DNA from 2 places in the Stenotrophomonas sp. 62841_Sma genome. Region 1 is predicted to be linked to the other one. Evidence: riboswitches for the same ligand, from Rfam matches in the RefSeq annotation. Region 1 holds a riboswitch; the other holds the start of a gene.

Evidence for each region. A riboswitch is a leader RNA that binds a small molecule or an ion and turns the genes downstream of it on or off. The one in region 1 is predicted to bind thiamine pyrophosphate.
Region 2: another riboswitch for thiamine pyrophosphate. It lies ahead of thiC (phosphomethylpyrimidine synthase ThiC); the one in region 1 lies ahead of ACZK5G_RS00745 (TonB-dependent receptor).

Annotation. Positions count from the first base shown of each region.
Region 1 covers NZ_CM151224.1:158,395-174,319, reverse strand. Annotated here, with positions in the region: gene ACZK5G_RS00755 (glycine zipper 2TM domain-containing protein) at 152-535, shown strand; gene ACZK5G_RS00750 (phosphotransferase enzyme family protein) at 661-1,785, shown strand; TPP riboswitch at 1,829-1,924, shown strand; gene ACZK5G_RS00745 (TonB-dependent receptor) at 1,995-4,184, shown strand; gene pnuC (nicotinamide riboside transporter PnuC) at 4,193-4,762, shown strand; gene ACZK5G_RS00735 (hypothetical protein) at 6,059-6,475, opposite strand; gene ACZK5G_RS00730 (Dyp-type peroxidase) at 6,560-7,534, opposite strand; gene ACZK5G_RS00725 (VOC family protein) at 7,658-8,026, opposite strand; gene ACZK5G_RS00720 (helix-turn-helix transcriptional regulator) at 8,095-8,862, opposite strand; gene ACZK5G_RS00715 (OmpO family porin) at 8,986-9,561, opposite strand; gene ACZK5G_RS00710 (DUF2268 domain-containing putative Zn-dependent protease) at 9,768-10,718, shown strand; gene ACZK5G_RS00705 (hypothetical protein) at 10,931-11,203, shown strand; gene ACZK5G_RS00700 (L,D-transpeptidase) at 11,360-12,046, shown strand; gene ACZK5G_RS00695 (helix-turn-helix domain-containing protein) at 12,486-12,707, shown strand; gene ACZK5G_RS00690 (HipA domain-containing protein) at 12,704-14,092, shown strand; gene ACZK5G_RS00685 (Ivy family c-type lysozyme inhibitor) at 14,129-14,794, opposite strand; gene ACZK5G_RS00680 (YybH family protein) at 14,910-15,386, shown strand; gene ACZK5G_RS00675 (IS4 family transposase) at 15,528-15,925, opposite strand, start outside.
Region 2 covers NZ_CM151224.1:3,946,107-3,962,031, reverse strand. Annotated here, with positions in the region: gene ACZK5G_RS18525 (2-isopropylmalate synthase) at 1-1,493, opposite strand, end outside; gene ACZK5G_RS18520 (threonine dehydratase) at 1,490-2,581, opposite strand; gene ACZK5G_RS18515 (ACT domain-containing protein) at 2,678-2,929, opposite strand; gene ilvG (acetolactate synthase 2 catalytic subunit) at 2,913-4,649, opposite strand; gene ilvC (ketol-acid reductoisomerase) at 4,689-5,663, opposite strand; gene ggt (gamma-glutamyltransferase) at 6,276-8,069, shown strand; gene ACZK5G_RS18495 (BCCT family transporter) at 8,625-10,202, opposite strand; TPP riboswitch at 10,448-10,549, shown strand; gene thiC (phosphomethylpyrimidine synthase ThiC) at 10,632-12,476, shown strand; gene ACZK5G_RS18485 (ion channel) at 12,614-13,285, shown strand; gene ACZK5G_RS18480 (winged helix-turn-helix domain-containing protein) at 13,546-15,870, shown strand.

The DNA.
Region 1 (15,925 bases):
CATGCCGCCTGCCGCTAGATGAATGCGCAAGCCGCACGGTGGACCAGGCAATGTTCCGGCAATGTTGGAACGCCAGCGTGGACATCACGGCAGCCGGGGCGCCCCGCGCCCTCCCTGCCCAGCGTGGCATGCACCTCACAGGAGAACGAACATGCTCAGTACTTCCGCACTCAGCTTCCGTGGTCTGGCGATGACCCTGGCACTGGTGGCCGGTGTGGCCGTGGTCAGCGATGCCAGCGCGATGTCGAGGAAGGACAAGCGCACCCTGGTCGGCGCCGTGGTCGGTGGCGTGGCCGGCAACCTGCTCTCCAACGGTGATCCTGCTGCCACTGTCGGCGGTGCCGTGGCCGGCGGCGCGATCGGCAACCTGACCACCTCCGACCGCCGCGATCGTCGTTACTACGACAATCGCCGTTACGACCGTGGCTACTACCGCAGCGGCTACTACGACCGCGGTGACGACCGTCGCTGGCAGCGCGAGCGCTACTACGACAACCGCTACTACCACGACCGCGGCCGCCATCGCGGCTGGTAAGCAGCGCGGCATCCCCCATGCCGATGCACGGACGGGCGGGTCGATGAACCGCCCGTTTGCGTTGGCCGCGTGCATGGCGTTGAATGCGCAGCCTTGGATGTGACTTTCCCCACTGGGGCTGCGGCATGACTTCTTCCTCCCACCGCGTGCAGGGCCTCAACAACGACGAGGTTGCTGCCGACTGGCCACCGATCAGCACCGCAGACCTCGCGTGGCTGCGCCAGCGCTTTCCGCAGCTGGATGCGGGCAGCCAGCCGCACTGGCACAGTCCTCGACCGTTGTCGGCCGCCGCCATCGTCAATGGCACGCGCGGACCGGTGTTCATCAAGCGCCACCACCACAGCGTTCGCAGCGCCGCCTGCCTGGAAGAAGAACACCACTTCATCGCCCATCTCGCTGCCGCCGGCGTACCGGTGGTGCAGGTGCTGGCGGCAACCGATGGCCACACCGCAGTAGAGCACGGCGAATGGACCTTCGAACTGCATGCCGTGGGCGTGGGCGAGGACCTGTACCGCGATGCCGTGTCGTGGTCGTTGCTGACCGATGTCGCGCAGGCCCGCGAAGCCGGCCGCATGCTGGCCCGGCTGCACCGTGCCGCCGTCAGCTATCACGCGCCACAGCGCAGTACCCATCTGCTGGTCGCGCGCGACGATCTGATCCGCGCCGACGATCCCATCGCCGCGATCAAAGCCGAACTGCCCACACGACCAGGGCTGGCCCGCTATCTCGCGCGCATTCCGTGGGAAGCACAGCTGCAGCGCGACGTGCTGCCTTGGCACACGGGCCTGGCCGAGCGCCTGCGCGACGAGCCACGGCTGTGGGCGCACAACGACTGGCATGTCTCCAACCTGCTGTGGCGCGACGGGCAGGTCAGCACCGTGCTGGATTTCGGCCTGGCTTCGCCCACCAGCGCACTGTTCGACCTCGCCACCGCCATCGAGCGCAACGCAGTGGCCTGGCTGGAACTGGAGCGCGGCATGGAGGCGGTGCGCATCGACATCGCACTGGCGTTGCTCGACGGCTACCGCGAGGTGCTGCCGCTGTCGGCGGCACGCGTGCAGCTGCTGGCCGACCTGCTGCCGATGGTCCATTTCGACTTCGCACTGTCCGAAGTGGAGTACTTCGAAGGCATCACTGGCTCCACCGCAAACGCGGATGTGGCGTGGCAGCCGTTCATGCTGGGGCATCCGGCGTGGTTCCACAGCGCGCCGGGACAGGCACTGCTGCAGGCGTTGCACGCGGCAGCCTGAAGGGCACCGGCTCGCAAATCCGTACCATTTGTAGTGAAATGGTCACCTGAAGCGGGGGTGCCTGGATCTGCCAGGCTGAGAGAGTCCCTTGGAACCTGATCCGGTTTGCACCGGCGTAGGGAGCTTTGAGCCGCAGCCACACCCCCGTCATGGGCCGGTGCACCTGCGCGCCGTCGCTTCGTCTCCCTTGTTGTCCGAAGACGAACCGAATGAACCGCTGCCTGCGCCCCACCCTGCTCTCCCTCGCCCTCTGCGCCGCCTTGCCGCTGCATGCCAGCGAGGCCGACGCTGCCACCGATGCGGCTGCCACCGGCGCCGAGCGCTCGCCCACCGAACTGGCGGCAGTGCGCGTGCAGGCCGGCAAACCCAAGGCCGATACCTCACGCGTGAACGCCTTCGGTGGTGGGTCCTGGAAGGACACCCCGGCCTCGGTGAACGTGCTCGAGCGCGACTACCTCGACCGCCGCCAGGTGCGTTCGCTGTCCGAGCTGGCCAGCAATGATGCCTCGCTGGGTGATGCGTATGCGCCGGTGGGCTACTACCAGAACGTCGCCATCCGCGGCTTTGCGCTGGATGCCGCCACCGGCTACCGCTTCAACGGCCTGTCCATCGCCGGCGAACAGCGCCTGGCGCTGGAGAACGTGCAGTCGGTTGAGATCCTCAAGGGTGAAGCCGGCCTGGCCGCGGGTGTGATGGCGCCCGGCGGGATCATCAACTACATCGGCAAGCGCCCGGCCGAAGTGCGCACCGCCACGCTCGGTACCGACTCGGAAGGCTCGCGCTACGTCGCCGTCGATGTCGGCCACTGGATCACCCCGCGTTTCGGCCTGCGCCTGAATGCCGCATGGGATTCCAGCAATTCCTACGTCGAGCACGCCGATGGCCGTCGCAACTTCTACTCGCTGGCCGCCGACTGGCTGATTGGCGAACGCGGCAAGCTGGAAGTGGATGCCAACTACCAGACCAGCTCGCAGCGTTCGGTGTCCGGCTACCAGCTGCTGGGCGCGCGTGAGCTGCCGCACGGCGTGGATCGCGAATTCCTGCTCGGCTACCAGCCGTGGCAGCGCCCGGTGGATATCGCCAGCACCAACATCACCGCGTTGCACACCTACGACTTCAACGATGCCTGGCAGTCGCGCGTCTCGGTCGGCCACAGCCGTTCGGTGATCGATGACAACGTCGCCTTCGCCTACGGCTGCTACTACGCCACGCAGTGCGCCGATGGCAGTGTGCCGGGCAACTACTTCGCGCCCAATGGCGATTACGACGTCTACGACTACCGCAGCCCGGACGACACCCGCCGCAACCAGCAGGCCCGTGCCGAGCTGCGCGGCCGCTTCGAGACCGGCAGCGTCGGCCATGAGCTGACCTTCGGTGCCGACTACTTCCGCCGCACGGTGGACAAGCGCCCGAGCGTCAACGAGTACGTCGGCACCAGCAACATCCACGACGCGCAGGTGCCGGTGTTCGCGCCGTCGCCGAAGATGCCCGGCCCCTCCGCACGGCGCCTGGACAGCCGCCAGACCGCGTTCTTCGCGCTGGACCGGATGAGCTTCGGTGATGACTGGCAGTGGCTGGCCGGCGGCCGCTTCGTGCGCCTGGACGAGCGTGCCTACGACAAGCGGGGCACCCCGCAGCGGCACAGCCGCCTGTCGCGTTTCCTGCCGCAGACCGCCGTGGTGTGGAAGGCCACCGATCAGCTCAACGCCTATGCCAGCTACGTGCGCGGCATCTCGCTGGGCCAGGAAGCGCCGTTCTGGACCAGCAACGCCGACACCTTCCTGCCGTCGGTGCAGTCGCGGCAGCTGGAAGTGGGCGTGAAGTACGTGCCGGTCGAGGCGCTGACGCTGGGCGCAGCCGTGTTCCGCATTTCGCAGCCGTACCAGTACGCCAGGCCGGACAACAGCGAGGTCGGCTACACCTTCGTTGAGGAAGGCACGCAGACCCACACCGGCCTGGAGCTGACCGCCAACGGCCAGCTGACCGATGCGCTGCAGATCGTGGCCAGCGCCAGCGTGCTGCAGGCGCGCGCGCGCGACACCGGCACCCCGGCCTATGAAGGCCATCAGCTGGTGAACGTGCCGAAGGTGCGCGCCAGCGTGCACGTGGCCTATGCGCTGCCGTTCGTGCAGGGCCTGGATGTGACCGGTGGCTGGCGCTATGCCGGTGCCAATGTCGCCCGCGCCGATGGTGATGTGCGCGCACCGGACTACTCGGTGTTCGATGCCGGCCTGCGCTTCCAGCATCGCCTGCACGAACGTGCGGTGACCTGGAACCTGTCGGTGGACAACGTGTTCAACCGCTTCTACTGGCGCGATACCGGCAGCAGTGGTGGTGACTATTACCTGTTCCCCGGCGCACCGCGACAGGCCCGCCTGTCGGTGACGTTCGCGCTGTGAGCGGCGTCATGCTCGAGTGGACCGCCGCGCTGTGCAGCATCCTCGGCGTCTGGCTGATGGCCAAGCGCCGGCTGGTGGCGTGGCCGGCCGGCCTGCTGTCGGTGACGCTGTATGGCCTGGTGTTCGCCGAGGCCAAGCTGTACTCGGACACCCTGCTGCAGGTCGCCTTCGGTGGCTTCCTGGTCTACGGCTGGCTCAACTGGCGGCAGCACGCCGCCGACGAGGGCAGCGTCCGCATCGTGCCACTGGCACGCGGCAAGCTGCTGCGCGACCTGGCCATCGGCCTGTGCGGCGGCGTGGCGCTGGGTGCGGCCATGCACACCTTCACCGATGCCGCGCTGCCGTGGCTGGACGCGATGCTGACCGCGCTGAGCCTGGTCGGCCAGTGGTGGCAGGCGCGCCGCCACGTGGCCTGCTGGTGGGTGTGGATCGCGGTGGACGTGGTCTACGTGGGTGCCTACCTGTTCAAGTCGCTGCACGTGACCGCCGCGCTGTACGTGTTCTTCCTCGGCCTGGCCGTGTTCGGGCTGCGCGCATGGAGCGCGGCAGCCCGTGAACCACAGGTAGCAACGCAGTAGCGCCACGCCATGCGTGGCTGGGGCTTACCGGTAGTCGCCAACCTTGGTTGGCGCACACCTGCCGACCAAGGTCGGCATCTACCCAACACATCCACGCATGGCGTGGATCTACTGCACCCGCAAGATCAGTAGAGCCACGCCATGCGTGGCTTGGGGCTTACCGGTAGTCGCCAACCTTGGTTGGCGCGCGTGCCGACCAAGGTCGGCATCTACCAGACGCATCCACGCATGGCGTGGATCTACTGCACCCGCAAGATCAGTAGCGCCACGCCATGCGTGGCTTGGGGCTACCGGTAGTCGCCAACCTTGGTTGGCGCACACCTGCCGACCAAGGTCGGCATCTACCCAACACATCCACGCAGGGCGTGGATCTACTGCACCCGCAAGATCAGCGCCACGCCATGCGTGGCCGGGGCTTACCGGTAGTCGCCAACCTTGGTTGGCGCACGCCTGCCGACCAAGGTCGGCATCTACCCAACACATCCACGCAGGGCCTGAATCTACTGCACCCGCAAGATCAGTAGCGCCACGCCATGCGTGGCCGGGGCTTACCGGTAGTCGCCAACCTTGGTTGGCGCACGCCTGCCGACCAAGGTCGGCATCTACCCAACACATCCACGCAGAGCCTGAATCTACTGCACCCGCAAGATCAGTAGAGCCACGCCATGCGTGGCTGGGGGCCTACCGGTAGTCGCCAACCTTGGTTGGCGTGCGCGTGCCGACCAAGGTCGGCATCTACCAGACGCATCCACGCATGGCGTGGATCTACTGCACCCGCAAGATCAATAGCGCCACGCCATGCGTGGCTTGGGGCTACCGGTAGTCGCCAACCTTGGTTGGCGCACACCTGCCGACCAAGGTCGGCATCTACCCAACACATCCACGCAGGGCCTGAATCTACTGCACCCGCAAGATCAGTAGAGCCACGCCATGCGTGGCTGGGGGCCTACCGGTAGTCGCCAACCTTGGTTGGCGCACGCCTGCCGACCAAGGTCGGCATCTACCCAACACATCCACGGAGGGCCTGAATCTACTGCACCCGCAAGATCAGTAGCGCCACGCCATGCGTGGCTTGGGGCTTACCGGTAGTCGCCAACCTTGGTTGGCGCACACCTGCCGACCAAGGTCGGCATCTACCCAACACATCCACGCAGGGCCTGAATCTACTGCACCCGCAAGGTCAGTAGAGCCACGCCATGCGTGGCTGGGGGCCTACCGGTAGTCGCCAACCTTGGTTGGCGTGCGCGTGCCGACCAAGGTCGGCATCTACCAGACGCATCCACGCATGGCGTGGATCTACTGGGTAAGCAGCAGGCCCAGCCGCAGCGGCTGGCGCATGTCGGCCGGTGGGGCCGCCTGCAACGGTGCGGACTGCAATGTCGCGCGCAGGTCGGCGTCGATCTGGGCGTCGCCCAGGCTGTCGAATTCGAGTTTCGAAATGCGGCCATCCGCCGCGATCCACACGCTCACCGGCAACGGCGTCGGTGCATCAGGGTGTGCCTGCAGCCATTCCAGCACGCGCTGCGCCTGCGGGTTCTGCTCCTGCTGCAGACGCTGCTGCAACTGGCCGCCCACGGCGGCGGCATAGGCCATCCAGTGTGCGGGAGCCTCCTGCGCGGACACCGCGGCGCTCCCCAGTGCCAGCGCACCGAACAGCGCGGCCAACGGCCGCCACCAGCGGCGTGCGCCGGTTGTGTTCCTTGCCATCGCCATCGCCCGCCCCTGCGCTCTCATCCAACGGCTGATGGTCGGCGCGTTAGATGACAGGCAGATGGCGGTCGGCACTGCCCGGCGCGATCAATCGCCCAGGTCGGCCAGCACCTTGCGCGAGGGCGCGAAGAAGGTCACGCCGGTGGTGGCTGTGGAGAAGTCGAGGATGCGGTCATGCAGCGGCGCGGGATTGCCGATGAACATGCGCTCGAGCATCTTCTCGATCACCCACAGGCGGCGCGTGTAGCCGATGAAGTAGGTGCCGTACTCGCCGCGGCCAGGGTTGGCGAACGGCATGTTGTCGCGCAGGATCTCGTGCTCGCCGTCGGCATCCTCGATGGTGCACAGCGTCTTGTGCGATTTCTGCGCATCGGCCGGCGCATCATCCAGCTCGATGTTGTCGTGCTTGGTGCGGCCGATGATCGCTTCCTGCGCCTCGGTCTTCTGCGCGCGCCAGGCATCGAGGTTGTGCAGGTACTTCTGCACCACCACGTAGCTGCCACCTGCGTGGTCCGGATCCTCGTCACCAACAATCGTGGCTTCCGGCAGCGACAGCCCTTCCGGGTTGGCGGTGCCGTCGACGAAGTCGAGCAGGTCGCGGCCATCGAAATAGCGGAAGCCGGCCACGTCATCGACTGCTTCCACCGCATCGCCGAACGCCATCAGCAGGTTGCGCTCGAACGCCACGATCAGGTCCATGGTGCGTGCGCGGATGTGGTAAAGCAGGTCGCCCGGCGTGGACACGGCCGTGTGGGTCGCACCCTTGATCTCGCGGAACGGTGCCAGCTCGCGCGGCGGCGTGGTGCCCACCAGCGGCTGCCACACGCGATGGCCGATGGCCACGTTGCAGGTAAACGTGCGCTCGATCTCGCGGATGGCGGTGTTCTTGATCAGATCATCGGTGCTGGCCAGCACCTCGCGCGCCTTGGCGATCGACGCCTCGTCATCCTTCACCTTCAGCACCAGGAACGCCGCCGAATGGGTCAGTGGCGCGGTGATCTGCTGCGGCTCGTTGTCGAGCGTGTGGTTGACGGCGGTGATCGGTGCGGGCTGGGAGTTCACGGCGGTTCCTGCTGGCTTGAGGCGGACGCATCGCGTGTGGCGATGTGCGGGCGATCATAGCGGAACCGCCTGACCGGGGACGGAGCGGTTCTCGTTCCGTCCACCGGCGAAGGTACGAAGACCTCAATCCATATCACTCCAGACCGCCAGCTCGTAGCCATCCAGATCGCGGAAGTGGAAGCGGCGGCCACCGGGGAAGGCGAATACCGCCTGCACCACCTCGCCACCGGCGGCAATCACGCGCTGCTGGGCGTCGGCAAGGTCCGCGCAGTAGAGAATCACCAGTGGGCCGCCCTGCGCACGCACCGGCGCGTCGGAAACGAAACCACCTTTCAGGCGACCATCGTCGAACTCGGTATAGGCGGGGCCGTAGTCGGTGAAGCACCACCCGAATACCTTGCCGTAGAAGCGTTTGCTGCGGGCGATGTCGGCGACGTTGAATTCGATGTTGTCGATGCGGCGCTCGGCATCGCGGGGTGCGGCGTGGCTCATGGCGTGACTCCTGGGTGGGAGCCCCAGCTTCGGTCAGCGCGGCACGGCGGTCTTGAACAAAACGGCCATCATCGGCCCCATTCCAGGCGCAGCTGCCGTGCGGTCATGCTGGCAAGCTCGCGCGCCTCACGGCTGAGGTGGGCCTGGTCGGCATAGCCGGCATCAGCGGCCAGCATCGCCAACGAGTGCTGCGGCAGCGCGCGGCTATGGCGAAGAAAGCGCTGCAGGCGCAGGATGCGCTCCAGCGTCTTGGCGCCGTAGCCGAACTGCGACTGGCTGAAACGCCGCAGGCTGCGCGGGCTCAGACTCAAGTGCGCCGCCAGCGTATCCAGCGTGGCGTGCCCCCCGGCGAGCGCCTGGAACAGGACATGTGCACGCTGCGCCGGGGTGTCGAGTGCGGCCGCGCCCATATGCTGTTGCAGGCACTGCGCCATCCGCTGCAATCGTTGAGCCGGCGCGGTATCGCCAATGGAAGCAGCGGCTGCTGTGGCCCATCCGCCCTTCAGATCGGCCAACGGCACCGCCTGTCCAATGATGCCGGCCAGTGGCAGTCCCAGCGCGGCCAACGCCTGGCCGGAACGAAAGCGCGCACCCAGTACCTGTGCACCGGGTGCCAGTGCCGGATGTGCAGCCACCCGATCCGGGCCGACCACGAACAGCGCGCCGTCGCGCCAGAGGATATCCACGCAGCCATCGGGCAATACGGTGATGTGCCCATCGGCATCGGCAGGGAGCTGGCTCTGCCACAGCTGGCCGAAGTGGCCACGCAGCGGCGCAGGCGCCAGATGCTCCTGGTAGGCCGTGCCAGTACCTTCGAGGGAGGAAGGGTCGCCCATGCCGCATTGTGGCGCCACAGGGCCCATAAAAGTGAAGCCCGGCGCGAGGCCGGGCTTCGGTTGGCGTGTGGGAGAGAGAGAGAGTCACACGCCAGCACAACACGCACTAACGACAGGCGTTTGTTACCAGGTGAAGCGCGGGCCCACGAACCACTCGCGGTCGCCGGCCTTGGCCAGCTTCACTTCACCACTCAGGCCCCAGTTCTGGTTGAACTTGGCGGTGGCGCCGACGCGGCCGTAGAACTCGCCGTCCGGGTTGTAGCCGTGCTTCTTGCTGAAATCTTCGTAGCCGGCCATCACGTAGCCTTCGACGTACGGGTTGAACGCGGTGCGCACGCCCACTTCGGTGGAGTAGCCGTTGAAGTCCAGGCCGCGCTTCTCGTCGTACTTCTGGTACGCAACACGGGCCACCAGGTCGGTGTTCGGTGCGATGCCGTAGTTGTAGCCGACACCCAGGCGCCACTGGTCGACGTCATTCTTGAACTTGTCGGTTTCCTGGGCGCTGTAGTCGCCAAAGACGTGGAAGTTCGGGTGCACCGCAACGGAACCCTTCACCTTCCAGCCATCGGCGTCGCCGCCCTTGGCATCGGTGTTCACGTAGCCGCCTTCAACGTAGTTGTACGACAGGCCATCGGTTGCCGATGCAGCGAACGGCAGAGCAGCCAGAAGACCCAGGGCAAGCAGCGAATTCTTGTTCATCGGGACACACCTTTAATTATTTTGGTTTCGTCGACCGCCTCCCGGGAGGGGGAGAGAGAGGAGGCGGTCGACAGGTGTGAATTATCCGTTAGGGGGTCTAATCAACCCTGAATATTGAACTGACTGGTGTATAAATAAGGCTGGCGTTCAGGGAACTCCGCATGGCATTGCTGCCGGCTTCTTACGCGCATCACGCTCGATGCTTGATGCGGGCACTGATCCTGATCGCCTCGCCGATCGCGCTGCTGCAGGCACAGGCGGCTGAGCGTGTCGGTCCTGCCGGGCACATCGTCGTACAGACAGACGATGTCACGCGCTTCTTCAAGGTGCTGGACGCCAACCATGGGCGCCCAAGCGCCGATGATCTGCAGCACGGCTATCTGGATGCGGGTACGGATGCCCTGCGCAGCTTCACCGACAGCCGTATCGGCTCGATGGAGCGGCTGGCCAGGGCCATCCAGGACAAGCCGGCATTGTTTGCGAAAGCGGGAACCTGCGCGGCCGCATTGCCATCGATCCGCACGCGCGTCGCCGCTGCCGTCGATCAGCTCGGCGCCTTGTTGCCGTCTGCGCGCTTTCCTCCGGTCACCGTACTGGTGGGCCGCGGCAACAGTGGTGGCGTTACCACCGAAGCAGGTGTGGTCATCGGACTGGAAGCGCTGTGCAATGCGGACTGGATGCAGGCCGATGCAAGCGACCGCTTCGTGCACCTGATCGCCCATGAGTACGTGCACGTGCAACAGCCCGGCGCGCGCGTTGATGTCGAGCAGCCCACCCTGCTCTATCAGACGCTGCTGGAAGGCGGCGCCGAATACGTGGCCGAACGGATCTCCGGGCAACCGGCCAACGCGCATCTGCAGCGTTGGGCGCAGGGTCGCGAGTGTGCGCTGGAGCGCGCGTTCCTGCAGGACAGCATGGGTACCGATCTTTCGAGGTGGCTGTACAACGGCCCCGGCGACGATACGCGCCGCGGAGATCTCGGCTACTGGATCGGCTACCGCATCGCCCACGCCTATGTTGCGCGCGCGCCCGACACGCCCAACGCCATCGCCGAACTGCTGGATGTCCAGCCTGGAAACGCTGCAGCGCTGCTGGAAGCAAGTGGATGGCAGCCTGCGTGCGGAGCAGGCGAAAGCACACAGACGCACATGCCGTGATGCCGGCTTCATGCAGGTGAATGGGTGATATTGAACAGGCACAAGGCGATACGCCGGTGCAGATCAGCTCGCTTGATCCCGCTTGTTAAGGTTCGTTGATTTACAGGCCTTCACAGCCCATCCACGTACTCAAATTCCAGCTGAAAGCGCTTGGTAGCGCCGGGAACAAACGCCGCTATATTCCAGCTTCCCCAGACGAAGGAGGGAGTGGAATGAAACTGACCTCGCAACACATGAAGATGGCCCGTGCACTCAGCGTGGCGCTCATCGCCACCGTGAGCCTTGGCGCTTGCGCCTCTTACAAGAACGAGTTTGCAACGATCAACTCGCGTCTCGACCAGCTCGATGTAAAGGTGCAGGGCGCCGCCCAGAGTGCCGAGTCCGCCAACCAGTCGGCGCAGCAGGCCAACCAGCGTCTGGACCAGATCGAAGGTCGCGTGCAGCAGCTTGAAAGGGCACCAGCGGGCCGCAAGCCGCGCGGCTGATCGCTCCCTCACCGTTTGAACTGATCCATCTCTGTATCGGGAACCAGTGGCCTTCGCCGGCCACTGGCATCCTTCCACCAAGATTGCACTGCAAGGAGCCGTCCCATTCGTACCTCCTCCTCCCCTGCGCGCCGCGCCCTCCATGCCGCACTGGCCATGGCACTGGCCGTTGCGTGCAGCGGCGTAGCCAACGCCAGGGACAAGGACGCACCTGCACCCCCGGTCGCCGCAGTCGATGAACTGCCCGCTGACCAGAGCGTGTCCGAGACGGTGATCGAACTGGCCGGCTGGGTAGTCGCCAGCAAGGACAACCAGGGTTATCCGTTCGCGATCATGGACAAGGCGGCTGCGCAGGTACTGGTCTTCGGTGGAGACGGCAAGCTGCGCGGTGCCGCACCGGCGCTGTTCGGTTCGGCCATCGGCGATCACTCCGCACCCGGCGTTGCCAAGCTCGCGCTGAGTGCGATTCCAGGCCATGACCGCACCACCCCGGCGGGCCGTTTCATTGGTGGCTACGGCCCCTCCGACGATGCCGGTCGCGTGCTGTGGGTGGACTACGATTCCGCCGTTTCGATGCACCCGCTGCCGCCAGGCACTCCGAAAGAGAAGCGCGCCGAACGGCTGGCATCACCTTCGCCGGACGACAACCGCGTTACGCACGGCTGCATCAACGTCACGCCTGCGTTCTACGAGCAGATCGTGCAATCCACGTTCGAGAAGGGCGGCGTGTTCTACATCCTTCCGGACAAGGATTCGATCGCGAAGACGTTCCCGGAGTTCGCGCAGAGCCGGGGCGATGCAAAGGACGAAGACGAGAAGGGCGCGCGGCGCGCGAGCAAGTAACAGACGCTTTGCCTGCGGCCTGTTGACGATGCGAGCCTGCGCTGCAGGCAGAGGTTCCCGGGTGCGCTCCTGGCAGGCCCCACCTGGACCCCACTCATCGCGGACGTCCCACCCTCGTGGCGCTGCCCATATGGACCGGATGAGGCATCGCGCTCTCACGGCGTCAAAGAATCCTTGAGTTCATGAGGATTTTTTGCAGGCTGGACGCCTTTACAGATAAATCCTTATTTCAATGAGGATTTTCTTGCATCCAGCTCTTTTGCGAAAAAATCCTCAAGATCGAAAGGATTCTAAGGAATCCTGGGTTATGCGCGAAGAATCCTCACTGCAGTGAGGATTCTATGGTATAGACGATGGGTCGAATCCAGAGCGTCAGGCTCTGCTGGGGGAGTTCCCATTGAAGATCAGGCTTGAGAAGGCTGAGGCCTTGGGACCACTGGTGAGAGCCGCCCGCAAGCATCAGGGACTGCGCCAGGATGCAACCGCCGAAGGCATCGGGGTCAGCGAGAATTTCCTGGCCAAGGTCGAACGCGGCGGTACCACGGTGCAATGGGGCAAGTTGTTCACCGTGCTTGACGAGCTGGGGCTGCATGTCGAAATCGACGTGCCGGACGAAGCGATGGCCCTGCTGGCCAAACGTGCCAACTGGAAGGTGCCATGAGCGCCCCCCGTATCGATCTCAAGGACGTCATTACAACGACCGTCCTGTCTGGACTGCACTATCCGCTTCCACCACGCGAACTGCAGGTCACCATCGACGAAGCGCCGGTGGGCCGCCTGACCGAAGCAGCAAACCTGTGGCGCTTCACCTATGCGCCGGAGTGGCTCGGCAGCGCACATCGGTTTCCACTGGCGCCTGCGTTGCCACTGCAAGACACCGCCATCCTCGATGGCTCCAGCCAACGCCCCGTGCAGTGGTACTTCGACAATCTGCTGCCGGAAGAGCAGCAACGCACGCTGATGGCAACCGATGCCAGGGTGGATGGCGCGGACGCGTTCGCATTGCTGGCCGCCTATGGCGCGGAATCGGCAGGCTCGTTGACGCTGCTGCCTCCAGGCCAGCGCCTGCCACCCGGCGGCAGAAAACCACTGCCCGATGCGGAACTCTCCACGCGTATCCAAGGCCTGCCACGCACGTCGCTTGCGGCGGGTGCCGCCAAGCGCATGTCACTGGCAGGTGCCCAGCACAAGCTGGCAATCATCGAGACAGGGGGAGAACTCTACCAACCTCTGGGCGCCGAGCCCTCGACCCACATCCTCAAGCCTGACAGCACCAGCAGCAGCAGCAGTTATCCCCACAGCGTGGCCAACGAGTGGTTCGTGATGCGCCTTGCACAGCGCATGGGGCTGCAGGTGCCGAAGATCGAGCGCCGCTACGTACCGGAGCCGGTCTTCATCATCGAGCGCTTTGATCGCGAAATCACCGCCGATGCCATCCATCGCCGTCATGCCATCGACGCCTGCCAGCTGCTCAACCTCGACCGGCAGTTCAAGTACACGCTCGGCAGCATCGACACCCTGAAGGTCATTGTCGAGCAATGCAGAAGCAAGCTCAAGACGCGCGTCCGCCTGTTCGACTGGTTGATCTTCAATGTACTCACCGGCAACAACGATGCGCACCTGAAGAACCTGAGCTTCCTGGTCGACAGCAGGGGCATCGAACTGGCCCCCCACTACGACCTGCTGTCCACCGCATGTTACGAGACCCGCGCGTATGCCGACGAGGGCGCACGTTGGCCAGAACGCTCGGAACCGTCGTGGCCCATTCTCGGTGTCGCGCGCTTCCACGACCTTCGTTTCGAGCATCTGGTTTCTGCCGGTGAAGCCCTGGGCCTGGGAAGACCAGCCGCCACCCGGCAGCTGCGCCATCAGATCGACCGCATCACGAGCGAAGCCCAGGCGCTTTACGCGCTGGTGCTGCAGGAAAACCAGCAATGGTCGACACGTTTCGACATCGGCCCAACCCTGGAAGGCGAAGTGCATTTCCTGAGAACACTGGTCCACGTGATCATCGCCGACATGGTGAGGCAGCTTTCACCGGCATGATGCGGCCGCCGGAACATCATCCGGCGTCGCCACCGATTACTCGCAGGACTCGCCTTCTTCCTTCAGCATCGCTTTGTCCACCGGCTGCTCGCGCTCGATCAGCGCGCGCTGCTCGTCGCTGGGTTCACCCAGCCACCAGATTCGGCAGCGCGCGGTAAGACGGCCGACCATCTTCGACTGATCGGGCGAGTACAGCATCGCCAGCGCGGTGCCGGGGCAGTCGTGGGCCTGGCAGGCGGTGTAGAACCACCATGGCTCGCCCTGCAGCACCACCAGCTCGCCGGGTCCGCTGGGCCCGCTCAACAGGCGTTCGCGCAGCGACGGAATCTCCTTGTCAGCAGATTCGGCCGCGGCTGTGTTCTTCATCAGGGCGTTGAACGCGGCCAGCACCTTCGGGTCCTTGCGGCCGCAGTCGTCCACGGTGTTGCCGCCGACCAGGGTGAAGAAGTGGGTCGCCAGCGGATTGTCCGCGCAGGTGAGTTCGCCGCCAGCACCCGGGTCTTCCGGTTCGCCTTCGTTGTCCCACACCGAGGGGTCTACGCCGTCTTCGATGGACGGCGCCTGCTCGACCACCGTTGCCGTGGCCGCAGGTGCTTCGGTGGTTGGTGCCGGTGCGGTCGGTGCTGCATCCGGCGCTGGTGCCTGTCCGCAGGCGGCCAGCAGTGCGACCGTCAGTGCCATCCCTGTGATTCGAATCTTCATTCCTTGTCCTTGTCTGATCTGCGGTGCATGCCGCCGCGCGGGCGCCTGCGTGATTCTAACCAGCAGCGCGCTAGGATGCGTTCGCACGTTCCCGTCATCGCCTGGAGCCGGACGCATGCACCGCACACGACTCGCCGTGATTTTCTGCAGTGCCCTGCTGCTGGCATCGCCGGCCATCGCCCACGATGCTGAAGGTGCGAAGCCCGCACAGCCTCTTCCTGATGCGGCCCTGCCCGCGACGCTGGACCGCGTGCTGCGCGACTACGAGCAGGCCTGGTGCACGGGCGATGCCAGGGCACTGGCTGCGCTGTTCGCCGAGGATGGTTTTGTGCTGCAGAGCAACCAGCTACCGGTGCGTGGGCGCAGCGCGATCGAAGCCGCGTATGCCGGCCAAGGCGGCAGCCCGTTGCGGCTGCGCGCGCTGGCGTACTCGGTGGAGGGCAGCACGGGCTACATCATTGGTGCCTACCGCTACGGCAACAACGTGGGGGACACCGGCAAGTTCACGCTGACGCTGAAGCGCGTGGGCGACGGGCCGTGGTTGATCTTCTCGGACATGGACAACGGCAACGCACCGCCGCGGGCGCGGTGATGGATTCCGCCGGGCATGGCTCGGCGCTACCGGGCGCCAACCAAGGTTGGCTGCTACCAGAAGCGGATTCCGGAGTAGATCCACGCCATGCGTGGATGGGCCACACACATAAAAAACCCCGGCACATGGCCGTAATGCTGTTCACTTAAGCGGTGCAGCCTTGCGATCGACGGGATAACGGGTTTTGGAGATCTTCACCGTCCTCGGCGTTGTTGGCCGGGGACGGTGCTCCAGGAAGAGGCTGGCGACGCCGGATCGCAGCTGGGATAAACGCCTTCCGGTAGCCGAAGCGGGTTGTGCCGCCGCCATCACGATCAGCTGCGCGGCGATGTAGTGGCAGGCAGGTTTGAAACGTATCTCCGAGGGTGCGCGCCCGTAGGCAACCGCTGCCTGGCTGGCCTCCCGGCGGATGATGTTGTACGCCAAAAGCAGGCCCCAGACTTCCTGATACACCAGCTCGACGGTCTTGCTGCGCAGGGTGATGGCATTCCGCTGCATTGAGCTTTTAAGGTCCCTGAAACCAAGCTCGATTTCCCAGC
Region 2 (15,925 bases), 1.1 Mb from region 1:
GCGGAGGCTTCGATGATGTCCTTGCTGGTGCCGGTGCCGTCGTACTCCACGCCCTCGTGGCGCACGCTCAGATTGGCTTCGCCGCGCGCATCGGCGCCGATGCCGACGCTGTGCACGTGGTAGCTGTCCAGCATCAGCTGCACGCCGGTAGCGGCCGACAGCGCGCCGAACAGCGCATCGACCGGGCCATCGCCCTGCGCGGTCTCGGCCACGCGGTTGCCGTCCGGGTCGGACAGTTCCACCAGCGCATTGGCGCGGCTGCCGACGTCGCTGATGGTCATCGACGCCAGGCGATAGCCCTGCGCGTTGGAGCCGCCCTGCATCAGCGTCTGCAGGTCGGCATCGGTGACTACGCGCTGCTGTTCGCACAGGCCCTTGAACTGCTCGAACACCAGCTTCAGTTCGTCTTCGTCCAGCCAGAAGCCCAGCGCACGCAGGCGCGCTTCGACGGCGGCGCGGCCACTGTGGCGGCCCAGCACCATCTGCGAATCCTCCCAGCCCACGTCTTCCGGACGCATGATTTCGTAGGTGCCGCGGTGGCGCAGCATGCCGTGCTGGTGGATGCCCGATTCGTGGGCGAAGGCATTGGCACCGACGATGGCCTTGTTGCGCTGTACCGGCATGCCGACCAGGCGCTGCAGCAGCTGCGAGGTGCCGACGATGCGCGGGGTGTTGATCGAGCTGTCCTGTTCGTAGAAGGCCTGGCGCACCTTCAGCACCATCGCGATCTCTTCCAGCGAACAGTTGCCGGCGCGCTCGCCGATGCCGTTGATGGTGCACTCGACCTGGCGTGCACCGCCTTCGATGGCGGCCAGCGAGTTGGCTACGGCCAGACCCAGGTCGTTGTGGCAGTGCGCGCTGAAGATCACATTGGCGGCATTCGGCACGTCGGCGACGCCGGCGATGACCTGCTGGAACATCGCGCGGATCTCTTCCGGCGTGGTGAAGCCGACGGTGTCGGGCAGGTTGATGGTGGTGGCGCCGGCAGCGATGGCCACGCGCGCGACTTCGATCAGGTAGTCCAGCTCGGTGCGGGTGGCATCCTCGGCCGAGAATTCGACATCGTCGATGTAGGAGCGGGCCAGCGAGACGTGCTTGCGTACCGACTCCAGTACCTGCTCGCGGGTCATCCGCAGCTTGTGCTCGCGGTGCAGCGGGCTGGTCGACAGGAACACGTGCAGGCGCGGGTTGGCAGCGGCCTCCAGCGCACGTGCCGAGGTTTCGATGTCGGCCTGCAGGCAGCGCGACAGCACCGCCAGGGTCAGGCTCGGGCGGCGCAGTTCGCGGCCGATCAGTGCCATCGCCTCACGGTCGGACTGCGAGCTGGCAGGGAAGCCGGTCTCGATGATGTCCACGCCCAGTTCGTCCAGCGCACGCGCCATCACCAGCTTCTGCGGCGGGCTCATGCTGCAGCCGGGGGACTGCTCGCCGTCACGCAGGGTGGTGTCGAAGATGCGGATGCGCGGGGTGGTAATTCGTTCGATGGTGGTCACAGGGAAATCTCCTCGACAGCGGGTGCGACGGCTTGCAGGGGGGAAGGGGAAGAGGTGGGGGAAGCGATGGCGCTGGCCTTGGCGGGCGAGCGCGGTGTTTCGCTGCGCCGTCGCCGTGGTTTGCGTGGCGGGCGCGGGCGGATGTCGGTGAGCAGGCCGGCGAGGACGCCGGCATCGATGTTGCCGCCGGAGACCACCGCGCACTTGCGGCGGCCGGCGACGCGGCGGCCGGCGGCCAGCGCCAGCGCACCGGCGCCCTCGGCGATGATGTGTTCTTCCAGTGCCAGGCGGACCAGGGTTTCGCGCAGTTCGGCTTCGCGCACGATCACCACGTCGTCCAGCAGCGAGGTGCACAGGCGGCGGGTCAGGAAGCCGGGAATCTTCACCCGCACGCCGTCGGCCAGCGAAGCAACGGGGGCGATCTCGCGCACGTCACCGTGGATCGCGCGGGCCATCGAATCGACACCCTCCACCTGCGCGCCAACGACGCGGACGCCCTGCGATTTCAGTGCCAACGCAACGCCGGAGGCCAGCCCGCCGCCGCCGATCGGCACGATCACCACGTCCGGCGCGTGTGCGGCCAGCTCGATGCCGACCGTGCCCTGGCCGGCGATCACATCGGCATCGTCGAACGCGGACAGGAAGCGGTAGCCGTGGCGTTGTGCCAGTTCGACCGCGAAGGCGTAGGCCTCGTCATAGCTGTTGCCGTGCTGGCGCACGGTCGCGCCCCAGTGGGCGACGCCGGCGATCTTGGTGGCCGGTGCGCCGTGCGGCATCACGGTGATGGCCGGCACGTCCAGGCGGTAAGCCGCCCACGCCACGCCCTGGGCATGGTTGCCGGCCGAGGCGCAGATCACCGGCCGGGTATCGCCGCGCTCGCGGCCGGCCAGCAGCGCGTTCAACGCGCCGCGCACCTTGTAGGAGCCGGTGCGCTGCAGGTTCTCCAGCTTCAGCCAGGTGCCGAAGCGCTCGGCATGGTGCAGCGGGGTGGGCGGCAGGAAGCGGCGCAGTCGGGCCTGCGCCGCCAGTACGTCGGCGACGCTTACGTCGCCGACATCGCTTTCCTGGCTGGCATCAGCGGCCGGCATGGGCCACCAGCGGGGTGCAGGCGACCGCCGCATGCGGGCACGGGCGGCGAAGAAGACGCCTCCGTACCGGCACCGTGGTCGCTACGGTACGGGTGTTCATACGGATGCTCCTTCCACGGCGGTGACCTGCACGGACACGCAGTCGTAGATCTTCTCGATCTGCCGGCACAGCGTTTCCGCCGGGCGCTGGCCATCCACCACCAGCTGCAGGTGCCAGCGGCCATCGTCGGCGGCCACTGGCGCACCGCTGATCGCGCGCGGCGCGAAGCCACGGCGTTCGGCCATGCCGATCACGCGCAGCAGCGCGCCTTCGGCCGGGTGCAGCACCAGGTCAAGCCGGTATTGCATTGGGGGTCTCCTGGCGGGCGTGGGCGGGATTGCTTTCCAGCATCGTGCTGTTGGCGGTGTTCGGCGGCACCAGCGGCCACACGTTGGCGCGCGCATCGATGGCCACGTGCAGCAGTGCCGGTCCCGGTTCGGCCAGCAGCGCGGCCAGCCCGCCTTCGACGTCATCACGTGCGTCGATGCGGGTCGCGGCGATGCCGAACACCTGCGCCAGCGCCACGAAGTCCGGGTTGTCGGACAGGTCGATCTCGCTGTAACGCTCGGCGAAGAACAGCTCCTGCCACTGCCGCACCATGCCCAGCGAACTGTTGTCCAGCAGCACGATCTTCACCGGCAGGCGGCAACGCGCGATGGTCGCCAGCTCCTGCACGTTCATCATGAAGCTGCCGTCGCCGGAGACCAGCACCACGGTGCGATCGGGGCAGGCGAACTGCGCACCCATCGCGGCCGGCAGGCCGAAGCCCATGGTGCCCAGCGCGCCACTGGTCAGGTGGTTGCGCGGGTGGTTGAAGCGGCAGTGCTGCGCCACCCACATCTGGTGCTGGCCGACATCGCAGGCGATCACCGCATCGGCCGGTGCCAGTTCGCTCAGGCGCTTCAGCATGGCCGGTGCGTAGATGTGCTGGCCCGGCGCGTCGTAGCGTGCGGCGAAACGATCGCGATGCTGCGCGCAACGCTTGCGCCATGCGTCCTGGTGGGCCTTGGGGGAGGGGAAGGCCGCACGCAGGGCGCGGATGGCATGGCCGACATTGCCGGGCACGGCGACATCGGCGCTGCGCAGCTTGGAGATCTCGTAGGCGTCGGCATCGATGTGGACGACACGGGCGAACGGTGCGAACTCGGCCAGCTTGCCGGTGGCACGGTCGTCGAAGCGTGCACCCAGCACCAGCAGCAGGTCGCTTTCCTGCACCGCCATGTTGGCCGCGCGGGTGCCGTGCATGCCCAGCATGCCCAGCGACTGCGGATGGTTGGCCGGCAGCGCGCCCAGCCCACGCAGGGTCATCACCGTGGGGATGGCACTGGCCTCGACGAAGTCGCGCAGGTCCTGCACCGCGTCGCCCAGCGCGATGCCACCACCGGCGTAGACCACCGGCTTTTCGGCGGCTGCCAGTGCGGCGATGGCCTCGGCGATGGCCGCTTCGGCCGGCGCAGGCGGCGGCTCGATGCTGCTCGGCACGTGCGCTGGCAGATGACTGGCATCGGCCAGCTGCACGTCCTTGGGCAGGTCGATCAGCACCGGGCCGGGCCGGCCTTCGCGGGCGATGCGGAATGCATCGGCGACCACGCGCGGCAGGTCATCGACGCTGCGCACCAGCCAGCTGTGCTTGACGATCGGCATCGTCAGGCCGAACACATCCAGTTCCTGGAAGGCGTCGGTGCCCAGCAGCGGCGTGCCGACCTGACCGGTGATGCAGACCATCGGTACCGAATCCAGCATCGCATCGGCAATGCCGGTGACCAGGTTGGAGGCGCCCGGGCCAGAGGTGGCCACGCAGACACCCACCTGGTTGCTGGCGCGGGCGAAACCGTTGGCGGCCAGCGCCGCGCCCTGCTCATGGCGTACCAGGATGTGCTTCAGCGACGAATCCACCAGCGCGTCGTAGAACGGCATGATGGTGCCACCGGGATAGCCGAACAGCGTGCGGACGCCTTCGGCCTCCAGCGCCTGGGTCAGCCAGCGCGCGCCGTTGGGCGGCGCGCTGCGATGTGTCGAAGAGTTCATGGGGGAACCTTGCAAAGCGGGTGGGGGAGGGCCGCGCGGTTACGCGGCCTGTCCTTGCAACCAGACCATCTTGGCGCGCAGTTCCTTGCCTACCTTCTCGATCGGGTGCTCCAGGTCGGCCTGCTTGAACCTGTTGTAGTTCGGCAGGCCCGCTTCGTACTCGGCCACCCAGTTCTTGGTGAAGGTGCCGTCCTGGATGTCCTTCAGCACTTCCTTCATGCGCGCCTTGGTGCCGGCGTCGATCACCCGCGGGCCGCTGACGTAGTCGCCGTACTGCGCGGTCTCGGAGATGAACTCCAGCATGCGCGAGATGCCGCCTTCGTAGAACAGGTCCACGATCAGCTTCAGTTCGTGCAGCACTTCGTAATAGGCGATCTCCGGCTGGTAACCGGCTTCGACCAGGGTTTCGAAACCGGCCTGCACCAGTGCCGAGGCACCGCCGCACAGCACCGCCTGCTCGCCGAACAGATCGGTCTCGGTCTCTTCCTTGAAGGTGGTCTGGATCAGGTTGGCGCGAGCGCCGCCGAGGCCGGCCGCATAGGCCTGCGCGTGCTGCGCAGCCTTGCCGCTGACATCCTGGTAGACCGCCCAGATGCACGGTACGCCGCGCCCGATCTCATACTCACGACGCACCAGCGCACCCGGGCCCTTCGGCGCAACCAGCACCACGTCCAGGTCGGCGCGCGGCTCGATCATGCCGTAGTGCACGTTCAGGCCATGCGCGAACAGCAGGCAGGCGCCCTGCTTCATGTTCGGCGCCAGCACGTCGTTGTAGAGCTTCTTCTGCACCATGTCCGGGGTCAGCACGGCGACCAGGTCGGCGTCTTTCACCGCTTCAGCGGGCGCGATCACGGTGAAGCCATCGGCCTGCGCCTTGGCTTCGGTCGGGCCACCCGGACGCAGGCCTACCACCACATCGAAGCCGGATTCACGCAGGTTCAGCGCGTGGGCGCGGCCCTGGCTGCCGTAGCCGATGACGGCGATCTTGGTCTGGGGCAGGTCGTTGGTGCTCATGGGGGAGGTTCCTTGCGGTGGGAAGAAAAAAGAACGGCCGGTCGTCGAGGTGACGTGCCGGCCGGTCAGGGGAAAGCGGTGGAGGAGGCGCCGCGCGTTGCACAGGCACAGCCACCACGAGGCGTCGCGGTGGTGCAGGTCCGGGTTGTGCGATCGGCGTTGTGCATGGTGGTTGCGTCTGAAACCAGGTTCTGAAATGAAAAAACCCGCACCGGGGCGGGTGCGGGTTTTTGAAGAGTTCCGGTGTGTTTGTTGCTTACACGCTGGCTCGTCCCGCACCTGTTGGTTGGGTAATAAGTACGAGCACAAGAATCGAACGCAGCGAGGCGGCGCCGGTGTCGGCGGCTTCGATGTGGGTTCGCGGTGGCGTGTTGTGATGCAACATGTGATCGAGAGGAACACAACCGTTTCGGCGATGTCAACCCTCGTGACGGATTTTTTTTCGGTTTCCGCTGCATCCAGCGCAATCGCTTGCGGCACAAGGATGGTTGCCGCTGAAAGTGTTTCGGTGAACCCGAATTCACTCCTTTCAGGCCGGCTTTTGCGCGGAATCCGGCGGATTTTCGCCTTGGTGGGGGCGGACCTTCCGCACCCACCCCAGGATCAACGTCCATGACCTCTGCCCGATACCGCATGCAGGCCGCAGCGGCGAAGATCGAGGGACCACCCTTCCATCGGAACCCGACCGTGTCCCGACGCCTTGCCCGTTCCCTGCTGGCCGCTGCTCTGCTGGCCGCTGTGCCCGCACTGTCTTCTGCCGCCGACCGCATCACCGGCCACACCTTTGCCACCCGTTCGGAGGTGATCGCCCCGCATGCGATGGCCGCCACCTCGCAGCCGCTGGCCACCCAGATCGCGCTGGACGTGATGAAGGGCGGTGGCTCGGCGGTGGACGCGGCGATTGCCGCCAACGCCGCGCTCGGCCTGATGGAGCCCACCGGCAACGGCATCGGCGGCGACCTGTTCGCCATCGTGTGGGACCCGAAGACGCAGAAGCTCTACGGCTACAACGGCTCGGGCCGCTCGCCGAAGTCGCTCACCCTGGCCGAGTTCCAGCGCCGTGGCCTGAAGGACATCCCGGCCACCGGTCCACTGCCGGTGTCGGTACCGGGCGCTGTCGACGGCTGGTTCGCACTGCACGACCGCTTCGGCCGCAAGCCGATGGCGGACAACCTGGCACCGGCCATCCGTTACGCCCGCGAGGGTCACCCGGTGGCTGAGGTGATCGCCTACTACTGGGACCGCTCGGTGCCCAAGCTGTCGCAGTATCCGGGGTTCAAGGAACAGTTCACGATCAACGGCCACGCCCCGCGCAAGGGTGAGATGTGGAAGAACCCGAATCTGGCCAGCACGCTGCAGAAAATCGCCGACGGCGGTCGTGATGCCTTCTACAAGGGCGATATCGCCCGCACCATCGGCGACTACTTCAAGGCCAACGGCGGCTTCCTGAGCTACCAGGACATGGCCGACCACCACGGTGAGTGGGTCGAACCGGTCAGCAGCAACTACCGTGGCTACGACGTGTGGGAGCTGCCGCCGAACAGCCAGGGCATCGCCGCGCTGCAGATCCTCAACGTGCTGGAAGGCTACGACTTCTCGAAGATTCCCTTCGGTTCACCGGAGCATGTGCACCTGTTCGTTGAAGCGAAGAAGCTGGCCTTCGCCGATCGCGCGCGCTTCTATGCCGACATGGCGTTCCAGCCGGCGCCGGTGCAGAAGCTGATTTCCAAGGACTACGCCGCACAGCGCCGCGCGCTGATTTCCATGGACAAGGCGCTGAAGGAAGTGCAGCCGGGCACGCCGAAGCAGCTGGAAGAAGGCGACACCATCTACATGACCGTGGCCGACGCCGACGGCATGATGGTGTCGCTGATCCAGTCCAACTACCGCGGCATGGGCAGCGGTATGGCGCCGCCGGGGCTGGGCTTCATCCTGCAGGACCGTGGCGAGATGTTCGTGCTGCAGAAGAACCATCCCAACGGCTACGCACCGGGCAAGCGCCCGTTCCAGACGATCATCCCGGCGTTCATCACCAAGGGCGGCAAGCCGTATGCCAGCTTCGGCGTGATGGGCGGCGCGATGCAGCCGCAGGGCCACGCGCAGATCGTGATGAATCTGGTGGACTTCGGCATGAACCTGCAGGAGGCCGGTGATGCACCGCGCATCCAGCACGAAGGCTCGACTGAACCGACCGGGCAGGCCACGGCGATGACCGACGGTGGTGAAGTGAATCTGGAAACCGGCTTCCCGTATGAAACGGTGCGTGCGTTGATGCGCAAGGGGCATCGCATCGTGTTCGCCGACGGTCCGTATGGTGGGTATCAGGCGATCATGCGTGATCCGGAATCCGGCGTTTACTACGGTGCGTCTGAGAGTCGAAAGGATGGGCAGGCGGCGGGGTATTGAGGTTTCCCGGCCACCGGGCGGAGCCCCCTCTGCGGTGGATTCCGTAAAGCTGGGTTTGGCCGGGCGGGTGGATTGTCTGGGGGCCGCTGCAAGTACGTCCATGTAAGCTCGGTCGCCGCATCCATGCGGCTCACGCCCCCAGCCAATCCACCCGCCCGGCCACGGACAGTTTCCTGTGGCTGCCACCGCAGGAAGAGAAAGAAGAAGATCAAAAGCAAAGGCAACAGCAACAGCAACAGCCGCGCGCTGTGGGTTGGGGTCGGATCCGTTTTCCGGAGGAAAACGGATCCGACCCCTTCCTGTTTTCCGATACACCTCATCCACGCATGCCGTGGAAAACCCACCGTCACACGGAAACTGTCGGGGGTGGGGCGGCGTGGGCTGGCAGGACCGTTGGCGCCATGGATGGCGCCATCGAGCCCCCATGGACGGGTTTACGGCGTGTCCTGCCAGCCCACGCCGCCCCGCCAAACCAGCAGCAACCCAGAGCCGCTTTTGAAGTTGCTATTGCCGCTGCTTGAGAAAAGCGGTGCAGCCGCAGGCTGCAAAACACCCTCAATCCTGATCGTGCGCGCGCGCCGCCTCCGCCTGGGTCTCCTCCTGCGCCGCCATCTCGCGCGCGATCCACGCATCGATCATGTGCCGCTGGCGCTGCGCCTGCCGCCGCTCGCGCGTGTACTCCTGGTCCAGCACCCGGTACAGCGACACCATCACCAGCACCATCAGCAGCGCGAATGGCAACGCCGCAATCGTGATCATGCCCTGCAGTGCATCCAGGCCACCGGCCAGCAGCAACGCCGCTGCAATCAGCGCCACCGCGATGCCCCAGGCCAGCTTGCGCTTCAACGGCGGATCGCCTGCCTCGTCAGTGGACATGCTGGCCAGTACCAGCACCGCCGAATCGGCTGATGTCACGAAGAAGATCATCAGCAGCACCAGTGCGATGCAGGAAAGCAGCAAGGGCAGCGGCATGCTGTCAAACAGGGTGAACAGCACCGTTTCATAGCCATTGCCCAGCGCCTGCACCAGGTCGGCGTGGCCGAAGATCTGCGCCCACAGCGCAGTACCACCAAACACCGCGAACCAGAAGAAGCCCAGCACCGTGGGTGCCAGCACGACGCCGATGACGAACTCGCGGACGCTGCGCCCACGCGAGATGCGCGCGATGAACGAGCCGACGAACGGGGCCCAGGAAATCCACCACGCCCAGTAGAAGATGGTCCAGTCCGCTACCCATGTGCTGCCCGAGAACGGCGACATGCGCAGGCTCATCGTCACCAGCTGGTTGAGGTACGACCCCAGTGTGGTGGTGAACGTATCGAAGATGAATCCGGTCGGACCCAGCACCAGTACGGTGGCCGCAAGAAGCGCGGCCAGCGCAAGGTTGAAGTTGGACAGCCACTTCACCCCGCGCTCGACTCCGCTGGCGGTGGACGCCATGTACAGCACGAACGCGATGGCGATGATGGTCAGCTGCAGTGGCACACCCGCGTGCAGGCCGAACACGCGTTCCATGCCGGCAGCGATCTGGATGGTGCCGAAGCCCAGCGTGGTGGCCACGCCAATGGCAGTGGCAACAACCGCGGCGATGTTGACCACGCGTCCGATCCAGCCGCGATGGTGCCGGCCGATGATCGGTTGCAGCATGTCACTGACCAGTCCACGGCCATTGCGGTTGAACTGGAACCAGGCCATGGCCAGGCCGATCAGCGCGTAGATCGCCCACGGGTGCAGGCCCCAGTGGAAGAATGCATAGCGCATCGAAGCCCGCGCCGCGTCCATGCTCTGCGGTGCGAGGCCTTCCGGAGGCTTGGTGAAGTGGGAAATCGGCTCGGCGGCGCCCCAGAACACCAGGCCGATGCCCATGCCGGCTGCGAACAGCATCGACATCCAGCTGGCGCGCGAGAACTCCGGCTCGGCATCTTCACCGCCGATGCGCAGGTTGCCGAAGCGACCGAATGCCAGATACATCAGGAACGTCAGTGCCAGGAACACGACCAGAAGATAGAGCCAGCCGACACTGCGGATGACATCGGCCAGTACCGACTGCACCACGGTATTGAAGGGGCCGGGTGCAACACCGGCAAGCAGCACCAGAAGCAGAACCAGTGCGATGGAAACGCGAAACACCATGAAGGAGCTTCTCCGATCAAGGGATTGAGGGGAGCGAGCAGAGCTTGCTGCGAGGGGCCGGCGACATGCAGCACAGACCGGGCAGGGGCCGCGGAGGCGGCGGGGAAACACCGGCCGCAGCGGCACGATGCGTGTGCACGTTACTGAATGCGATGTCACGGTTCTGTTAATACAGAAACAGCGGATCCACGCCGTGCGTGGATGGAACAGCCAGGAGCTGCAGTGCGTTCTATGCTCTAATGCACACCAAGAAGCGGGGGTACCGCGGCCATGTGGCCACGGTTGAGACAGTCCCTTGGAACCTGATCCGGCTCATACCGGCGTAGGGAAGCTTTGCAGTGCAGCCATGCCCGGACTCCGCCCAAGGACCGTCCGGGCGCGGCAGCAGTGCGCCGCCGCTTCGTCCCTGACCTTCCTGGACGATGCCCGATGAACGCACAGCTCTCCGCCCTGCAGCAACAGGCCCAGCAACTCTCCGAATCCGTGACCCGGCCCATTCCCGGCTCGCGCAAGATCCACGTGCCCGGTTCACGCCCGGATCTGCAGGTGCCGATGCGCGAGATCGCGCTGACCCGCACGCCGACCTTGTTCGGCGGCGAAGAGAATGCACCGGTGACCGTTTACGACACGTCGGGCCCGTACACCGATCCGGAGGTGCGCATCGATCTGTCCGCTGGTTTGCCGGCACTGCGTCGCGGCTGGGTGGAAGAACGCGGTGATACCGAGCGGCTGGAAGGACTGAGCTCTTCGTTCGGTCGCGATCGCGAGCATGACCCGAAGCTCGATGCGGTGCGCTTCCCCGCGCGCAGCCTGCCTCGCCGTGCGCGTGCAGGTGCCAACGTCACCCAGATGCACTACGCGCGCCGCGGCATCATCACGCCGGAAATGGAATTCGTCGCCATCCGCGAGAACCAGCGGCTGGACGCGATCCGCGATGCCGGCCTGCTGCAGCAGCACCCGGGCGAGGCGTTCGGCGCTTCGATCCAGAAGATCATCACCCCGGAGTTCGTGCGCGACGAAATCGCCCGCGGCCGTGCGGTGCTGCCCAACAACATCAACCATCCGGAAAGCGAGCCGATGATCATCGGCCGCAATTTCCTGACCAAGATCAATGCCAACATCGGCAACAGCGCTGTTTCCTCGGGCATTGCCGAGGAGGTGGAGAAGCTGGTGTGGGCGATCCGCTGGGGCGGTGACACGGTGATGGACCTGTCCACCGGCAAGCACATCCACGAGACCCGCGAGTGGATCATCCGCAACTCGCCGGTGGCGATCGGTACCGTGCCGATCTACCAGGCGCTGGAGAAGGTCGACGGCCGCGCCGAGGCGCTCACCTGGGAAATTTTCCGTGACACGCTGATCGAACAGGCCGAGCAGGGCGTGGATTACTTCACCATCCACGCTGGCGTGCTGCTGCGCTATGTTCCGCTCACCGCCAAGCGGGTCACCGGCATCGTCAGCCGCGGTGGCTCGATCATGGCCAAGTGGTGCCTGGCACACCACAAGGAGAACTTCCTCTACACGCATTTCGAAGACATCTGCGAAATCATGAAGGCCTACGACGTGACCTTCTCGCTGGGCGATGGCCTGCGCCCGGGCTGCATCGCCGATGCCAACGATGCCGCGCAGTTCGGTGAGCTGGAGACGCTGGGTGAGTTGACGAAGATCGCCTGGAAGCATGACGTGCAGACCATGATCGAAGGCCCCGGCCACGTGCCGATGCAGCTGATCAAGGAGAACATGGACAAGCAGCTGCGCGAGTGTGGCGAAGCGCCGTTCTATACGCTGGGCCCGCTGACCACCGACATCGCACCGGGCTACGACCACATCACCAGCGCGATCGGTGCGGCAATGATCGGCTGGTTTGGTACGGCCATGCTCTGCTACGTGACGCCGAAGGAGCACCTCGGCCTGCCCAACCGCCAGGACGTACGCGACGGCATCATGGCCTACCGCATCGCCGCGCATGCGGCCGACCTGGCCAAGGGACACCCCGGCGCACAGGTGCGCGACAACGCGCTGAGCAAGGCACGCTTCGAGTTCCGCTGGGAAGACCAGTTCCATCTCGGGCTGGACCCGGAGAAGGCCAAGGAATTCCATGATGAGACGCTGCCGAAGGATGCGCACAAGCTGGCGCACTTCTGCTCGATGTGCGGCCCGCACTTCTGCTCGATGAAGATCACCCAGGACGTGCGCGACTACGCCGAGGCCGGCATGAAGGGGAAGTCGGAAGAGTTTCGCGCGGCCGGCGCCGAGGTCTATCACCAGGGCTGACGTGTAACGGGTAGTGCCGGCCGCTGGCCGGCATTCCGTCGTGCGTGGGACCGGGAGAGTGCCGGCCAGTGGCCGGCCCTACCGCTCATCACGTCGCTCCCGGCTATCCTCCGCCCATCACCCTGGGGAAGGACGCCATGCCCGTTGCCATCACCACCCGCTGGCTGGCCATTGCCCGCCGCCATCCTTCGGCCTGGCTGCTGGGTGCCCAGTTGATCGCGGTGCTGCTGTATCCCGCACTTGATGACACCGCCGGCGGCCGTGCGGCACTGGGCATGTTCGGCATGGCGGTACTCGGCCTGGCGCTGTGGGTGGTCCAGCGCAGTCCGCTGGGCACCTGGCTGGCACTGCTGCTGGCCATTCCTTCGGTGGTGTTCTCGCTGGCCGGCGCACTGCTGGATCGCAGTGCGCTGCTGACTACCGCGCAACTGCTGGAAAGCCTGCTGTACTTCTATACGGCCGGTGCGCTCATCGCCTACATGCTCCAGGACCATAAAGTCACCCGCGATGAACTGTTCGCAGCAGGTGCGACATTCACGTTGCTGGCGTGGGCCTTCGCGTTTGCTTTCGCCGTGTGCCAGCAATGGTATCCGGGCAGTTTCCAGGGCACCGGTGGTGGCGCGCAGCGCACCTGGATGGAGCTTCTTTATCTGAGCTTCAGTTTGCTCTCGGGTGTTGGCTTGAGCGACGTTGTGCCACTGCATCCGCAGGCGCGCGCCTTGGTCATGCTGGAGCAGTTTTCAGGCGTGATGTACGTAGCTTTGGTGGTTTCGCGACTGGTTGGATTGACCATGCTGCGGCGCATGTGAAAATGAACGCCAGATAAAAATTTCGCGCCCCGCAGGGCGCGAATGGTGCTGCAGATTATGTGAATGCGTCGGCGAGAGAGAGCCTGGATGTCGACCACGCGATAGGCGAGGTAACCCGCATAGGCTAGTATTCGCCCGCTTCATTGTTTTTGCGGTATGCGCCGATGCTTTGTGCGGAGTCTGGCTTTTTGCTGTTCCCAGGACGGGAGGGTATCGAAGGCAAATGCTGCCCCGGACCTGTCTCTACTGTGTAGCGGAAAATGAACAGCAGTGAAAACCAGCCCCCCGGATTCGATCGGATCCGGATAGGAGAGTGCACTGTCACTCTGTCCTCGCGCGAAGTCGAGGTCGTCGGTGCGCGTCGCCCGCGTCGGCTGACGCCGAAGGCGCTGGGCGTGCTGCGTGTGCTGCTGCGCCAGCCGGGGCGTGTTGTCACCCGCGATGAACTGTTCGCGGAAGTCTGGCCGGACACGCTGCCGACCAATGATGTGCTTACCCAGGCCGTCACCCAGCTGCGCAAGGCGTTCAGCAACGACGACGACAACGGCCAGGCCTATATCGAGACCATCGCCAAGACCGGCTATCGCCTGCTGGTGCCGGTGCAGGTACTGGACGATGTCGAGCCGGCGCCGCCCGCGGGAGCCGATGACGAAATCGTGGACATGCAACCGGCGATGGCCATCGCCGAGGTGATGCCGCCACACGTGCAGGCATCGCGCCGCCGCTGGCGCCACGTCCGCCGGCGCGTACTGCTGGTGCTGGGCGTGCTGATGCTGGCCACGGTGGTGGTGCTGACCGCGCTGCTGCTGCGGTGGGCACCGGCCAGCAGTTCAGCTGTGGATGCGGCCGTGGAGAACGGCACGCGCGTGATCGGCAGCCCGCAGCGTCCCTATCGGTTGATCACCGCGACCAGCGGCTTTGAAACCTATCCCACGCTTTCACCCGATGGTTCATTGGTGGCCTATGAGGGCGCCAACGAAGACGGGCAGGGCGGTGGCGCGATCAAGGTGCAGACCTCCGGCAACGCGCCTGCGCGGCAGCTGCTGGCTCCGCCGGCCGGCTCGGTCGATCGCTTCCCGAGCTGGTCGCCGGATGGACGCGAGATCGCCTTCGCGCGGTTCAGCAACAACGGCGGTTGCCAGGTGCTGATCGCCAGCGCGACCGGTGGTGCCCTGCGCCAGGCCACACGGTGCGATGGCACCGAGCTGCTCAGTTTCGACTGGACGCCGGACGGCCGTGGTCTGGTGTTCGGCAGCATGGTGGGGCGCTATGCCCATCGCGGCATCCGCAAGCTTGATCTGGCCAGTGGCCAATGGGAGGCGCTGGACTACGGTGTCGCCGAGGATGACTTCGACTATGCGCCGCGCTACTCGCCTGATGGCAAGTGGCTGGTATTCGTGCGCAATCCGCAGCTGGGCGACCTGTGGCGCATGCCGGCCGCAGGTGGCACGCCCGAGCAGCTGACCAACGAGGCCGCTGAACTGCGTGGCTGGGCCTGGTTGCGTGATGGCCGGACGATCGTGTTTGGACGCCGTGTCGACAGTGAGGTGCGCCTGTACTACCTGGACGTCGAGAGCCGCACGCTGCGCGACGCCGGGCTCGACGACGCACAATGGCCGGCGACGGCGCGCCGCGCGGGCATGCTGGCCTTCGTTCACCGCCGCGCGCAGTTCGGCATCTTCAAGGTGCCGATGGAGGGCGGTTCACCCCCGCAGCGCCTGTTTGCGTCCAGCGGCCGGGATGGGCAGCCGATGGCGGCGCCGGATGGACGCCAACTGGTGTTCACGTCCGATCGTTCAGGCAGCTTCGCGCTGTGGTGGGCGGACATGGAGCGCCCCGATTCGCTGCGGCCTATCGAAGGATTGCGGCCTGAGGCACGTCAGGCACCGGACTGGTCGGCCGACAGCCGGCGGTTGCTGGTGGTGGGGCGCGACGAACACGGACGCACGGTGGTCTATGAGATCGCCCCACGTGACGAACGCGTCCAGCCGTTGCCGGTACCGTCGGAGCAGCCTCTGCAGGCACTGTACGGCGCAAACCCGGACCAGCTGCTGGTAGTCGAGCGCGATGACCAGCAACAGACCCGGCTGAGCCTGTTTGATCGAAGCGTGCAGCCTTGGCGCCGCCTTGCCAGCATCGAGGGCGTGTCTCAGGCGCGGTTCGATCGCAGCAGCGGGCGTGTGCTGTTCACCCGCCTGGCGGCAGGCGGCCTGTGGTCGGTGGATGCGCCGCTGGCGCCAGGCAGCGTGCAGCAGATCAGCGATGACCAGCCCAGCCGGTGGCGGTACCGGGCCTGGACCGTGGCCGGCAACAGTGCGATCGGCTATCTCGGTACGTCCACCCGCTGCGGTACGACACTGGTGCTGATCCAGGCCGGGCGCGAGGAACCGGAACGCTGCCTGGATGCGGAACGCCTCAGTGCCGGCAACGGGCTGAGTGCCGGCGCCGATGGGCGCACGCTGTTCGTGGCAATGGCGGTCAGCGACGGTGCCGACATCGGTGTGATGCGTTTGCCCGAGCGCTCGCCGACGCTGCTTCCGGCGTTCTCCAAGTTGTTGTTGTTCAACGGAAATGGGCCTTCGTAATTTCTTCGTGGCGACCTCGCCGCGAATTCGTGGCGATCTCGTCTGACTTTCCTGA